DNA from 4 places in the Shewanella spartinae genome. Region 1 is predicted to be linked to each of the others. Evidence: predicted binding sites of a transcription regulator. Region 1 holds the regulator's gene; each other region holds the start of a gene.
The links. The regulator FliA, encoded in region 1, starts transcription of late flagellar genes. The targets are predictions, from matches to a motif close to CTAAAGNTNNNNNNNNNNNNGCCGATA.
Positions count from the first base shown of each region.

Region 2: the regulator FliA is predicted to act here: its motif matches at 1,900-1,926, upstream of K0I31_RS07870 (flagellar protein MotY).
Region 3: the regulator FliA is predicted to act here: its motif matches at 1,585-1,611, upstream of K0I31_RS10755 (VC2046/SO_2500 family protein).
Region 4: the regulator FliA is predicted to act here: its motif matches at 2,635-2,661, upstream of pomA (flagellar motor protein PomA).

Region 1 is NZ_CP080418.1:1,577,520-1,581,190, forward strand. Features, by position in the region: gene flhF (flagellar biosynthesis GTPase FlhF) at 1-798, shown strand, start outside; gene K0I31_RS07010 (MinD/ParA family protein) at 803-1,684, shown strand; gene K0I31_RS07015 (RNA polymerase sigma factor FliA) at 1,677-2,396, shown strand; gene cheY (chemotaxis response regulator CheY) at 2,439-2,822, shown strand; gene K0I31_RS07025 (protein phosphatase CheZ) at 2,836-3,573, shown strand; gene K0I31_RS07030 (chemotaxis protein CheA) at 3,589-3,671, shown strand, end outside.
Region 2 is NZ_CP080418.1:1,752,006-1,755,676, forward strand. Features, by position in the region: gene K0I31_RS07860 (DUF3137 domain-containing protein) at 1-1,003, shown strand, start outside; gene rnt (ribonuclease T) at 1,104-1,817, opposite strand; gene K0I31_RS07870 (flagellar protein MotY) at 1,986-2,846, shown strand; gene K0I31_RS07875 (prolyl oligopeptidase family serine peptidase) at 3,456-3,671, shown strand, end outside.
Region 3 is NZ_CP080418.1:2,412,002-2,415,672, forward strand. Features, by position in the region: gene K0I31_RS10745 (putative bifunctional diguanylate cyclase/phosphodiesterase) at 1-542, opposite strand, end outside; gene K0I31_RS10750 (DUF406 family protein) at 702-989, opposite strand; gene K0I31_RS10755 (VC2046/SO_2500 family protein) at 1,062-1,550, opposite strand; tRNA gene K0I31_RS10760 (tRNA-Tyr) at 1,676-1,760, shown strand; tRNA gene K0I31_RS10765 (tRNA-Tyr) at 1,792-1,876, shown strand; tRNA gene K0I31_RS10770 (tRNA-Tyr) at 1,917-2,001, shown strand; gene K0I31_RS10775 (PLP-dependent cysteine synthase family protein) at 2,303-3,364, shown strand; gene queE (7-carboxy-7-deazaguanine synthase QueE) at 3,507-3,671, opposite strand, start outside.
Region 4 is NZ_CP080418.1:3,308,876-3,312,546, forward strand. Features, by position in the region: gene thiI (tRNA uracil 4-sulfurtransferase ThiI) at 1-424, opposite strand, end outside; gene K0I31_RS14405 (flagellar motor protein MotB) at 679-1,623, opposite strand; gene pomA (flagellar motor protein PomA) at 1,628-2,395, opposite strand; gene xseB (exodeoxyribonuclease VII small subunit) at 2,791-3,030, shown strand; gene ispA ((2E,6E)-farnesyl diphosphate synthase) at 3,031-3,671, shown strand, end outside.

The DNA.
Region 1 (3,671 bases):
CTGCTGGACGCCGAGTTTAGCCCAGAGGTCGCCGCCAAGTTATCGGCCCTTAGCGAGCACTATGTACCGGCAGATCTGGTAAAGGCCTTGCCACGCAGCCTGGCAAATATGCTCGACAACCAAGGTGACGACATCGTTCGTCAAGGCGGTGTGGTCGCCTTCGTGGGGCCAACCGGTGTGGGTAAGACGACGAGTGTCGCAAAATTAGCCGCTCGATTCGCCGCGCAGCATGGTTCAGATCAAGTTGCACTCATTACAACGGATCATTATCGCATTGGAGCCTATGAGCAGCTGGCAACCTATGGCAAAATAATGGGGTGCCCGGTCAAGCAAGCTCATGATCTCAATGAGTTGGAACAAATTCTTTATCAGTTCCGCAATCGCAAGCTAGTATTGATAGATACGGCGGGCATGGGACAGAGAGATGTGAGATTGTTCCAGCAACTTGATAATTTAACTGCAAATAGCAGATTACCTATTCGCAGTTATCTGGTACTGTCATCTACAAGTCAAAGAAGAGTGCTTGAAGATGCCGTCGCGCAGTTTACCCGGATTCCATTATCCGGCGCGATTTTGACCAAATTAGATGAATCAGTGGCCTTGGCACCGGCGTTGAGTGTGTTGATTCAAAGCGGATTACCTTTGAGTTATGTCACCGATGGACAAAGAGTGCCAGAAGATATGCAAGTAGCCGACACCTTAGCCTTAGCCAACAAGGCCCTGTCGGTACTCGAAAAGAAAGTGCAACCAATACAGAATAACGAAAGGTCATATGAACAGGCCTACGCATTTGAGTAATATAATGAGTCGGGATCAAGCAAGCGGTTTACGTATGATGAATCAACCATATAACGAAAAAGTAAAAGTAATTGCCGTAACCGGTGGTAAGGGTGGCGTAGGTAAAACCAGCGTATCGATCAATACCGCCGTCTCCCTGGCCGAGAAGGGCAAGCGTGTGCTTGTGCTCGATGCCGACTTGGGCCTGGCCAACGTCGATGTCATGTTGGGCCTAAGAGCCGAGCGCAATCTCTCCCACGTATTATCGGGTGACGCTGACCTTGACGATATTATCGTACGCGGTCCTAAGGGGATTGGCATTATTCCAGCTACTTCTGGCACCCAGGCCATGGTCGAGCTGACACCGGCCCAGCATGCGGGCCTGATCCGTGCCTTCAGCGAGATGAAGACCCAGTTTGATATCCTGGTGGTCGATACCGCGGCAGGTATCTCAGACATGGTGCTCAGCTTCTCTCGCGCCTCTCAAGATGTGTTGGTGGTGGTGTGCGACGAGCCGACCTCTATTACCGATGCCTATGCTTTGATTAAGATTCTTAGCCGTGAGCACGGTGTATTCAGATTTAAGATTGTGGCAAACATGGTCAGAAGTTTGCGAGAAGGGATGGAGTTGTTTGCTAAACTTAGCAAGGTAACCGACCGTTTTCTCGACGTGGCCCTGGAGCTGGTTGCGACTATCCCCTTCGATGAAAACCTTCGCAAATCAGTTCGTAAACAAAAGTTGATCGTCGAGGCATTTCCTAAGTCGCCTGCGTCAATTGCTTATCACGGCCTAGCGAATAAGATTATTAGCTGGCCAGTGCCACAACAACCGGGCGGACACCTGGAGTTCTTTGTAGAGCGATTGGTTCAACGTCCCGAATATCAAGAGGATCGTACGAGTGAGTAAAGCCGCTGCGTATACTTGTTTAGATAACAAAGCTTCTATTGTCGAACAGTATGCACCGTTGGTAAAAAGGATTGCTCACCATTTACTCGCTCGTCTACCCGCCTCGGTGCAATTGGATGATCTGTTACAAGCAGGTATGATGGGCCTGCTTGAAGCCTCGGCCAAGTTCGATGGCAGCAAGGGCGCCAAGTTTGAAACCTTCGCCGGTATACGTATTCGCGGCTCCATGCTCGACGAGATTAGGCGAGGAGACTGGGTACCCAGGTCGGTTCACCGTAATCAGCGACGCATAGCCCAGGTGATTGACGAGCTAGAACAAGAACTTGGACGTGACGCAAAAGACAATGAAATTGCGGATCGACTTGATATGACGCTCGATGAGTACCATCATATTCTTAATGATGTTTCCGTCGGGAAAGTAGTTGGAATTGAAGATCTTGGTGTATCGGTCGATGTAGTAAGACAGGAAGACGATCATCAGGACGACGCATTTGAGTCACTGGCAGAGACACAGTTCCACGAGGCCCTCGTCGAGGCGATTAAATTACTGCCAGAAAGAGATGGATTAGTTTTGTCGTTATATTATGACGAAGCATTAAATTTAAAAGAGATCGGTGCCGTACTTGATGTAAGCGAATCCCGAGTAAGCCAGATACACAGCCAGGCGATGCTCAGACTCAAAGCTAAACTCAAGCATTGGACCAAAATATAACGATTACATGAGCAATATAAAAACAGCTCCGCGGAGGAAACCTTGGACAAGAATATGAAGATTCTCGTTGTTGACGACTTCTCAACAATGAGACGCATCATCAAGAACTTGTTGAGAGACTTGGGTTTTAATAACACTCAGGAAGCAGATGACGGTTCGACAGCCTTGCCTATGTTGCAAAAAGGCGATTTTGACTTTGTCGTGACCGATTGGAATATGCCTGGCATGCAGGGGATCGACCTGTTAAAGGCTATCCGTGCTGATGACAACCTGAAGCACATTCCTGTGTTGATGGTGACTGCGGAAGCGAAAAGGGAACAGATCATTGCAGCGGCGCAGGCCGGTGTGAATGGCTATGTGGTGAAACCTTTTACTGCGGCGACATTGAAAGAGAAGTTAGACAAAATTTTCGAACGACTCGGTTAATCAAGGTTGAGCTATGCAGGCAGAAACTTCAGGGCTGATCAATCTAGCACAGGCCAAGCAACTCGTTGATCTGCTAGAGGCGGGTCAACAAGAGATGGCCGATGAGCTAATTCGCGATATCGCCAGCCCGATTCAGAAAGAGCTGTTTGACGAGGTGGGTCGCCTAACCCGTCAGCTTCACAGTGCCATAGTGGACTTTCAGGTGGACGGTCGCCTCGTGGAGCTGGCCAATAGCGAAATTCCCGATGCCAAAGAGCGCCTCAATTATGTCATCGACATGACGGAGCAGGCCGCCAATAAAACCATGGACGCCGTCGAAGAGTCTCTGCCCCTTGCAGATGCCCTTACCATGAACGTACAGGCCGTTAAGCCTTCCTGGGATCGCCTGATGCGTCGCGATATTCAGCTGCACGAATTTAAGGCGCTTTGCCATGATGTTCAGCAGTTTATCGAACGCAGCGAATCCGATTCCAATCGTTTAAAAGAGTTACTCAACAACATATTGCTGGCCCAGGACTTCCAAGATCTGACCGGACAGATGATCCGCCGGGTGATCGAGCTGGTGCGAGAGGTTGAGAATAACCTGGTCTCTATGTTGACCGTATTTGGCGAGCAGCCCGCAACGGATAAACCCCGTGCATCTGAGAAGTGCGTCGAAGCTGAAGGTCCTATTATGAACGCTGATCAGCGTGATGATGTCGTGACAGGGCAAGATGAAGTCGATGACTTGCTGTCGAGTCTAGGTTTCTAAGTAGGAGTCATATGAATGTCCTTTGATGTTGATGAAGAGATACTGCAGGACTTTTTGATTGAAGCGGGCGAGATCCTTGAGCTTCTCTCTGAACAGCT
Region 2 (3,671 bases), 170 kb from region 1:
GTTTGCGATTCCGGCCGAGGACAAGCAGGCCTTTAGTCAATATTACGCGAAACAGATAGCCCCTAGGTGTCGGCGTTATGAGTCGGCTCGTCAGGCGGCGGCCGCTAAGTATCTGGCCCGCAGAAAAATAAGCGCTCCCGTCACCCTGATAGGATTACCTGTCTTTTTGGCATTTTTTGCCCTGAGTTTTTATGGCGCAATAGTGCTCGATTTTGAAGATGGCGTATTTTATATCGGCTTTGCCGGCGCCTTTTTATCTATCGTCGCGGTGGCAAGCGTTATCATCTGGGCGAGTAGCGAGATAAATCAATTGCGCACTAAGATAGTCGATGAGATCTATCCACTGCTGCTCGGCTATTTTGGCAAGAGCTTTGAGTTGAATCCGTCGAACTTACCCGAACTGGATACTTATAAGGACTATGGTCTCTTTCCAAAATATGACAAGGGCTACTTTGACGATTCGGTTAAGGGCAAATACCACAATGTGCCTTTCTTGATGAGAGAGCTGACGCTACTCGAGTATAAAGGGACTAAGGACAATAAACCCCAATACAAGACTTTGTTCGAAGGGCTTTTGATTGAGTTTACGCTATTAAAGAAATTCTCTGGTAATACCCTGGTGCGTCAGGATAAAGGAGTTATTGGCAACAGCTTAGTGCAGTTTAAACAGAAGCTGACACGGGTAAAGCTGGAAGACCCAACCTTTGAGCGAGAGTTTCAGGTGTATAGCGACGATCAAGTCGAGGCGAGATATTTGCTAAATACGGCGACCATGGAGCGTATGCTCTCACTGTCTCGTTTCTACCGTGGCGAACTAGAGGCGAGTTTTAAAGATGGACGACTGCTGATTAAGATCGCCTGCAAGCATAACTATTTTGAACCTAAACTGGATCTGTTAAAGCCACTGGATTTTGTCGATGACATAGAGCAGGTGTTTAAGGAGATCTATGAGGTGTTTGACTTAATTAAAGCCCTGAATCTGGACAGTCGTACAGGGCTGTAAATATCGGTTTAATTATTGATAGCTCGCCGCATCCGCTACGAGCTATCAAGCTCTCACTATCAAGCTCTTAATAAGAGTTACGATTGATACTCACTATTTGTTAGCCGTTAGCACTCGTATCTGTGTCTTGCCCGCTAGCCGACTCGCTGGCTGCTTCATCGCTACCTGTTTCTTCGCTAGGCGTGGCCACCGGCCAGCCGCCTAAGGCCTTCCACTTGTTGACGATATGACAAAACAGCTCGGCGGTGCGCTCGGTATCATACAGGGCGGAGTGAGCCTCTTTGTTGTCGAAGGGGATACCGGCAATCTCACAGGCCTTGGCCAAAACCGTATGACCCAGCGCCAGCCCAGAGAGGGCGGCGGTGTCGAAAGTGGCAAAGGGATGAAATGGCGTGCGCTTGAGGGCGTTGCGCTCAATCGCCTGGGTGACGAAGCCGTGGTCGAAGGCGGCGTTGTGGGCCACTATGATGCTGCGGTGACAATTTGATGCCTTCTGGTGCTTCTTGACCTCTTTAAAGATCTCTAAGAAGGCTTCCTTCTCGCTGACGGCGCCGCGCAGCGGATTGCTTGGGTCTATGCCATTAAACGCCAAGGCTTCTGGCTCTAGGTTGGCGCCCTCGAAGGGTTCGATATGGTAATGCAGCGTCTTATCCAGCACCAAGTCGCCATTATCATCCATCTTCAGCAGGGTGACGGCGATCTCCAGCAACGCATCGGTTTGAGCATTAAAACCCGCGGTTTCAACATCTATGACGACGGGAAAGTAGCCACGAAATCTATGCTTAAGTTTGTGTGCGTCGCAAATATCGCTCATTAAAATATCCAAAGTGAAGAGTGGGGGGCTATTATGAAGTATCCGATGGGAGCTTGTCATGTTTGATTGGTCAATATATGGGCTAAAGGAATGCTAAATTAGGCCGATAGGGATAAGTAACGTAATTAACAAGAGTGACTGTCTATGTGGGTTAGGGTGCTATGTGCGATGACATTCGGGATTGGCTTGACTCTGGCGACGACGGCGCAGGCCGAGTTGCGTCACTATGTTGCCTCCTTGGAACAGTCCTCCTGGCGTCTGAGTGACAATACCCCCATTGTTTGTCGCCTGGAGCATGAGATCCCATCTTATGGCAAGGCGGTGTTTACCAGCCGCGCCGGTAAAGATCATGATTTGAACTTTAGCCTGGATATGTGGGTCAAGCCTGACGAGGTGACCAGCGCCAAGTTGATGAGCATGGCGCCCGCCTGGCGACCTGGTGTGGTATCCCGTCCCATAACCGATCTCACCTATCAGAAATATTTCAGTGGCGAGGTGCCTAAGAAGGCGGCCTGGTCCATGCTCAATGAGCTAGAGCGCGGCATGCAGCCGACCTTCTATTATGCCGACTGGTATAACCGTTCCAGCAAGGTAGCCGTGGGGCTGTCGGCGGCGAACTTCGGTCGTCGCTACGCCGAGTTTAAATCCTGTCTGGCTAATCTATTGCCCTATAGTTTCGATGATATCGCCTTTACTGTGCTGACCTATGAGTTTGGTGGTTCAGAGCTGACCCGTTACTCCAAGGCGCAGATCGCTAAGGTGCAGGAGTATCTCTCTTATGATCCTGAGGTCGAGTTGGTGTTGATCGATGCCTATACCGACAGCTTCGGTGGCCGCTCGGTGAACAAGAAGGTATCGGAGAAGCGCGCCAATTCGGTCAAACAGCTCTTCCTGTCGGCGGGTATCCCCAATGAGCGTATCCATACCTATGGTCACGGCGAGCGTCGCCACGTGGCATCCAATGACACCATAGACGAGCGGGCGCGTAACAGACGCGTGGTTATTCGCCTTAGCAAGCCGCTGGATTAGAGTAGCTTTAGTGAATTAATAATATTTATGGAAACCGGCCAACAAGGCCGGTTTTTTGTTATCGGCCCGGGATAGAAAGCGAGCGGTGGCAAAAGCCTGGTAAAAAACAGGCAAAAAAAAGCCCACTTAATCTTAAGTGGGCCGCAAATAAATCATTGCAATCAACAAATTGAAGGAAGGAAGTCAAGCATAAGAACCAGGGATGAATTCACGTGACTGGCACGGGAACTCGGAGTTCTTGTTTCCCATCTACCAGCGGGGTAGACACTTCCGGAAAACGAGGTGAATTATAGGGTCAGACCATTTGTCCTACAAACTAGAAAAATTCCCACCTTAGATTAGTATTTCTAATATCTAAAGAGGGTGTTTAAAGGGCCGAATTCACACATTTGGGGTATTTGCGCTTGATTACGCAAAATTGCTGCATAATTTCACGATTTATATAATTCATCCATGTTGTTTTTTTATTAACAAGTCAATTTCGCAAATGCCGGATTCGTTTATTTGTAGCCATTGCACGGTTTTTTTTTACTTGTATAGTACGAGGTTATTGGGCGCTAGCTCACAGGTTTACCATTAATAATAACGAGATATCCAGGACGGCTACAGATGGCTCTTAAGACGATTTTATCCAAGCAAACCCTTTTGCTTGCCGGATTAGGTTTAACACTCATGGGTTGCCAGTACCATGCCAATGAAACGGCAGCGGCGCAGGCAGCGGTTCAGCCCCAGGGCGTGGTCGAAACAATTCACGGCGTACAGGTTGCCGACCCTTACCGTTATCTAGAGGAAGAGAGTGACGCGACCCATGCTTGGGTGAAGCAG
Region 3 (3,671 bases), 830 kb from region 1:
CTCAGGCGCTCGTCTGTTTCGTAGGCTCTCTGGGTGGCCAGGGTCAACGCTAGCTGATCGGCGACCTGGGAAACGATATGGATCTCGCTTTCCGGCCATTCATGGGGCTGTAAAGACTCGAGATAGAGCACACCTTCAAGATGGCCATTGATCCGAATCGCCACATCGAGATGTGACACCACAGCGTTAGCCGTTAGATGCTCACGAATCTCGGCGACGCGGTAGTCCTGCTCCACGTCGAGCACATCTATGATACGACCACGTTTGAGTTGTTCGAAATAGTTAGTACAGAGACCCTGTGCGGGGCGCGAAGCATGACGCTGAGCAGAGTGATTAAATGAAGCTTGGCTTTGAGAACCCGAAAGAGCTATGAGCTCACTTGTTTCGCAACCGGAAAACAGGCAAACACCTATGTTGTCGACCTTCAGGGATTGACTGAGCAGATCACAGGCAAGCTCGGCCGTCTCTTTAAACTGGCCTTCTTGTTTCTGCGTCGAATTGACTATCGTTTCAAGCAGATGTTGAAATTGTCGCTTGGTCATAAAATCCTACTGCCGATAACCTTTGCCAATAAAAAGGTTATCAAGATAAAAACCGCCAAAGACGGTACAACATAGATGTTATTGTTATTATTTAACGTTCAATTTGTGCACATTACACGAATAACTAGCTAATTAGCAAGCAAATATGGCTGCCCCCTATTAGAGGCCATGCTCGAGTTGAAAAATCATCTTCTCGGCGCTGTAACCAAAGGTCAGACGTAGCTCCAGGGCGCCTTCTACCGCCTTAATTTCACTCTCTACGCCCTCGAAACGCTGTTTGGCCGCATCTGCCATGGCTTGCAACTCGCTCTGGGCCTTGTCACCCTCACGAACCAGAGTCAGTACGGTATCAAACTCATCGATCACCGCGCCAATATCGGCATAGCTGCCACAATCGTTACAGGTATCGTTGACTAACTCGGATTGACCTTCTTGAATCTTCTTCATTTTGACGCTTAACCTTTTAACTGAAAATGCTCTTAGCTATATATAGCAAAACCCGAGCGTTCGCACTTAAAACTAAGCCAAAATGTCTCCTAACGCACGTTGCCTGACGATCTGCTCGGTAAAATGGGGCAGCTCCATCACAGGTGCATCGGCGTCGAGTTCATTATGAAAACGCGCCAAGGTAACGGGATCGCAATTAGCCAACACCTCTTGCATCGCCAGTGGATCTCGCCCTCTATGCACCAAGGGCTCGGGGTTTAAATATTGCTGTAGATGAAAACCACAGAGACCCGCTTGATGAAACTGCTCACTATTATCTCTGTCTTCACCCAGATGCAGTGCGCTGGTCAGGGGCTGAGCGTCCGGTAACTCAAACTGACGCTTGAGTTTCGCCTCAATATCACTGGGTGCTTGCTCCAGGTTAAACTGCGCCATATCGCGGGCGTCGTTAGACAACATGGCCAGCAGCAGACCAAATTCGCCCCGGCGATGATCGACTATCGCCTGGTTGAGTCGGGTCCCCAATTGATTTTCGTTGATGATCAACTGACTAGTTCGCATAAAAAAACATCAATAAAACAGCTCGTTGCTATTTAATCGACCGCTTGCGCCATAACTTTAGTAATTATTTTAAATTGGGGCTTTACAGCGCCAACGATTCTGACTACTATGGCCGCCGCAATTGAGGAGGGGTTCCCGAGTGGCCAAAGGGATCAGACTGTAAATCTGACGGCTCAGCCTTCGAAGGTTCGAATCCTTCTCCCTCCACCATTTGCCTACAATGTAATAAAGAGATACTCGTGGAGGGGTTCCCGAGTGGCCAAAGGGATCAGACTGTAAATCTGACGGCTCAGCCTTCGAAGGTTCGAATCCTTCTCCCTCCACCATCTTTATCTTGTTATTACCTTGTGCTGCTGTAAAAAATATGGAGGGGTTCCCGAGTGGCCAAAGGGATCAGACTGTAAATCTGACGGCTCAGCCTTCGAAGGTTCGAATCCTTCTCCCTCCACCATTTTTTCTCCTGCGTTATCTCATCTCTCAGCTTTATCCTAAACCTCAGCTTTCTCTTAAAACTTGGCTTCCCCGTTTGTTTTACCTATTGCCTTAAAGCGCATCTGTTTTAAAGCAAAACTAATTTCGTCCCGTTTGCTACCCACTGCAGCCTACGGCTTAAGCAATTTTCCTGTCGCTCCTTCAATCATCACAACACGCGCCCTCAACGCTCAGTCGCATTTCTTTTCGATTTTCCTTTTCGTTATAAATTATTTCGTTAAGCTATAAGGTCTATCCGCTCAATAACCTCAGGAGCCACAATGGATCAATCTTGGGTCAACCAGGCCATCGCAAAGATCGAGGCTGATTATCAACGCAGTGCAGACACTCATCTGATCAAGCTGGAACTGCCCATGCTGCCCGGCATCGATATCTACCTAAAAGATGAAAGCACCCATCCCACAGGCAGCCTCAAGCATCGCCTGGCGCGATCCCTGTTTCTCTACGCCCTGTGTAATGGCTGGATCACCCAAGATACGCCCATCATAGAGTCTTCATCTGGCAGTACCGCAGTATCAGAGGCCTACTTCGCGCGCTTGCTGGGGCTACCCTTCATCGCCGTGATGCCCGCCTCTACCGCCAAGAAGAAGATCCAACAGATAGAGTTTTATGGTGGACGCTGCCATTTCGTCGAGCATTCGAGTCAGATCTACGCCGAATCACAACGCCTGGCCGACGAGCTATCGGGCCACTATATGGATCAGTTTACCTATGCAGAGCGGGCCACCGACTGGCGCGGTAATAACAATATCGCCAACTCCATCTTCGAGCAGATGCAAAGAGAACCGCATCCCGTTCCCAGCTGGATCGTGATGAGCCCTGGCACGGGCGGCACTTCGGCCACCATAGGCCGCTATATTCGTTACCAGTGTGCCAAGACCAAGCTTTGTGTGGTGGACCCAGAAAATTCGGTGTTCTATGACTATTACCATAGTGGCGACGCCACCATCAGCTGCGCCAGTGCCAGCCGTATCGAAGGCATAGGTCGGCCGCGGGCGGAGCCCTCTTTTATCCCTGGGGTAGTCGACCATATGGTCAAGATTGACGACAGCGCATCGATCGCCACTATCTATTGGTTAGAGACGCTGATAGGCCGTAAGGCAGGTCCTTCTACAGGCACCAACCTCTATGGCGCCCTGCAACTTGCGAGCGAAATGCATGCCAACGGCCAAACCGGCTCTATCGTTACCCTACTATGCGACTCGGGAGATCGTTATCTCGATACTTACTACGACAAGCAATGGGTCGATGAGCATATCGGCGACATCAGTGAGTATCAGGCCAAGCTTACGGCCTTTAATGAGTCGGGGCATTTGGAATAGCGAGTTCAATCTTTTCGGTTCTCAAACAAGGACTTTAGAGAAGATAAAGAGGCTCAAGCAGTCATCAACGAAAAACGGCGCCTTTAACTGGTTACTCCCGGTTGGCACCGTTTTTTTATGTAAATATAAGTATCCCTAATACTTAATCGATATTCAGATATTTATGGGTCTGAATAGAGAGGCGCCAGTTACGCTCGATGCAGACCTTCATCGCCAGCTCGGTGGCGCGAGGCTTCTGACTAATCGGCTGCAGACAGATGGTCTTGCCCAGGGTATCAATGCCTTTGAGCAGCTCATCGAGCTCCTC
Region 4 (3,671 bases), 1.7 Mb from region 1:
CGGCCGCCTCGGTAAACTGGTTGAGTCCACCGCCCACGTAACGCTCCACCTCGATTGAGTTAAACTCATGCTTACCGCTACGCTTAACCCGCACACAGAAGGTCTTACCGGCCAGTTCATCTTTGTAGAGTGCCAGCGTCTGCTGATAGATATCGTCCACCGACTCGAAGGTGCTCTCACGCACCTGCAGCACATGGGCGATACCCGGAATACAGGCAAGACGCTCGGCATAACGCTCAATCATCTCAGGCTTGTCTTCTGGCACCCTGACCATGATCTTATCCCACTGACGCTGCACTCTGGCCTCTTCATCGACCTTGCGCAGCACATTTCGGATATTGGTTTCAAGCATCTTGGTAAAACGCATTCTTACCGGTTTGCTTTTCATCATGATTTCAGGAAAGAGTTTTACGATAAATTTCATGGGCGTTCCGCGGGAATAATTTTAAACAGCAATCTTGCCATTATACCAAGCCCGGTGCACAAATGCCCATAAATCAGCGACTCGGCAGGGATTTTCTGCCCTCGCCCCCTTAATGTGCGCAATATTTATTCAGCTTAGGATAATCCGCTCCGAAGAGAGTGGCTGAGGATAGGCTGGTAGAAATGAAAAGCGTCCACCGGTGTGGACGCCTTATCTGAAACTATTTGCCTTAAGTTAAGACCTAAATAGACAGGCTACTGCTCGACTTGAATCTCGTCTGACTCTTTCGGCTTGCCCTGCTCGATGGCAATTTCGACCCGGCGATTACGGGCGCGATTGGCGGCAGAGTCGTTCGGCACCAGCGGCGCCGTGCTGGCCATGCCCACCACCTTCATCCGCTGCTGATCGAAGCCGGGCACACGCACCAGCTCATGAGCCACGGCCACGGCGCGTTTACTGGAGAGATCCCAGTTAGAGCTGTAGAGCTCGTTGCTGATATTCATATCATCCGTGTGACCGGATACGGTAATGATCCCCGGCACATCCTTGAGCAGCTCGCCCACACGGCGGATCACCGGCTTAAACCTTGGCTGTAGGAAGCCAGAGCCCGATGAGAAGGCGCCCTTCTCTCGGATACGTATGATGATCTGCTGCCCCAAGGACTCAATCTCGATCGCCCCGTCGACGATCTCCTTGTTGAGCTCCTGGGCCATCTTCTTCACTTGATCATTGATCTGATCCTGTGACGCGGCCTCCTGCTGCTGTTGCTTCGCCTGAGCCTCGGCATCAGCCTCTTCCTGAGCCGTCGATGAGGCCTCGCCGCCGCGCTGCTCACCGCGCTGCTGCTGCACGCCGCCGGCACTGTCGTCTTCACCTGCCTGCACCTCAATGGTGGGCTCGGTCATCTCATTGGTCTGCTGATTGATGATCTCGATGGGAGTGGGTTCTGGCTTACCGGGGCGAAACTCCAGCGCGATCACCGAGGTGCCCTTGGGAATATCTTTGACTTCAACCTTGTTCTGCACACCGAAGGCATACTTCATCGACCCGGCGATCTGCTTAAACTTCATCACGTCCATCTCGGAGAAGGCCAGCAGCAAGACGAAGAAACACATCAATAGCGACATGAGGTCGGCAAAGGTTGCCAACCACATGGGCGCCCCGGCGGGCGGACAATCGCATTTGACCTTCTTAGCCATCTGGCTATTCCCCGTCCGTCGTGTCTATATTCCGCTGTTTCTCCGAGAGATAGTTCTTCAAGAAGCCCTCGATAACCCTAGGGTTTTGACCGTCTTGAATGGCGAGTACCGCATCCATGATCAGGTTGCGGTTGAGCATCTCTTCGCCCATGCGCAGCGAGAGTTTATCGGCGATCGGCAGGGCGATCATGTTGGCAATCACGGCGCCATAGAGCGTAGTCAACAAGGCCACCGCCATGGCGGGGCCGATAGACTTAGGGTCGTCCATATTAGACAGCATGGCCACCAGACCGATAAGGGTACCTATCATCCCCATGGCAGGTGCCACATCACCCAGCGCCTTGAAGATGCTGATCCCCGTTTTATGGCGCTCTTCGGTAAGGGCGATATCCTTCTCTAGGGCTTCGCGCACCACCTCGCCGTCATGGCCGTCCACCAACATGTCGACCGCCTTCTGCATGAAGCTGTTGCTGATCTCCGCCTCTTCCAGAGCCAGAAAGCCCCCCTTACGGGCAGCATCGGCCATGGTGACCGACTGCTCGATCAACTCGTCCGGCTTATCTATCTTGAACATAAAGGCTTTTGCGGCGATCTTGACCGCACCGAGGAACTGTTTGAGGTTAAATTTCATCATCACCACAAACAGAGAGCCTATCATCACGATAAGCACAGAGGGCACGTCAACAAAGATGGCGATACCACCACTGCTGACCATAGCTCCGATAATAAAACCAAATGCACCAATCAGGCCTATCAGGGTCGCTAAATCCACAACTCTTCCTCATTTACAGTATCGGCCGTTGCTAATACCTTGATCTCGGGATCAAGCTCTCAGTCAACACCATAATCATCTCGAGACAGGTCTCTACTCTACTCACTCTTGCAATGAAAGGCATCTCCCAGGACCTGGACGACGACACAAAAGTCGTCAATTAGACGGGAATTCGCCTAACCGCAGACGGGAGTTTACGATATAATATCTGACAAAATTGAGTATTGTTCTAATTCAATTATCGGACAGCTTACACGCAAGTTTAGCTACAAATTCAATTTTTTATAAAAAAACCTCCTTAAAGCGTGCTATTGCACAAATATACGACAGCGCAATTTGACCCCTAGGGTCGACTGAGATACTTTGTCTGTCGCTAAATTCTTGGGAAAATCACCGTGGCCAAAAAACCTGAAAACCTGACCTTCGAAGAGTCACTCACAGAATTAGAAAACATCGTAACCAGCCTGGAGCAGGGCGATGTCTCTCTGGATGACGCCCTCAAACAATTTGAGCGCGGCATCAATCTGGTCAGAAACAGCCAAGGCAAACTCGAACAGGCCCAACAGAAAGTCTCTATCTTGACCCAGGAACAAGATCAACCCAGCTTGCAACCCTATCTGCCAGAGGGCGAATAATTGCTAAATGAAGCGATAACGCGATACCAGCAGCGCGTCGACGGCCAGCTGCGCCATTTTATCAATGCACAAGACGATACCGAGCCACAACTCAAGGCCGCCATGGAACACGGCGCCCTGATTGGCGGCAAACGTATCCGCCCCTTTCTGGTCTACGCCGTGGGCGAGATGCTGGGTGTACCACTGGAAAGGCTAGATGCCTGCGCCGCCGCCATCGAATGTATTCATGCCTACTCGCTGATCCACGACGATCTACCGGCGATGGACGACGACGCCCTGCGCCGCGGCCAGCCGACAGTGCATATCGCCTTTAATGAGGCCACCGCCATCCTGGCCGGCGATGCCCTGCAAACCTTGGCCTTCGAGATCATCAGCCAGGAAGGCAGCGAGCTGAGTGCCAGCCAACAACTGGCCATGGTGCGCGCCCTTGCCAAGGCATCTGGCTACAGCGGCATGTGTGGTGGTCAGGCGATGGATCTTAACGCCACCGACAGACAGATAGATCTCGAGACCCTAAAGCGGTTACACAGATTAAAAACCGGCGCCTTGATTCGCTGTGCAGTAGAATTACCTATCATTGCTGCCAAGGTCACAGATGAGCAAGCGAGCCATCTGTTAACATTTGCCGACGCCATCGGCCT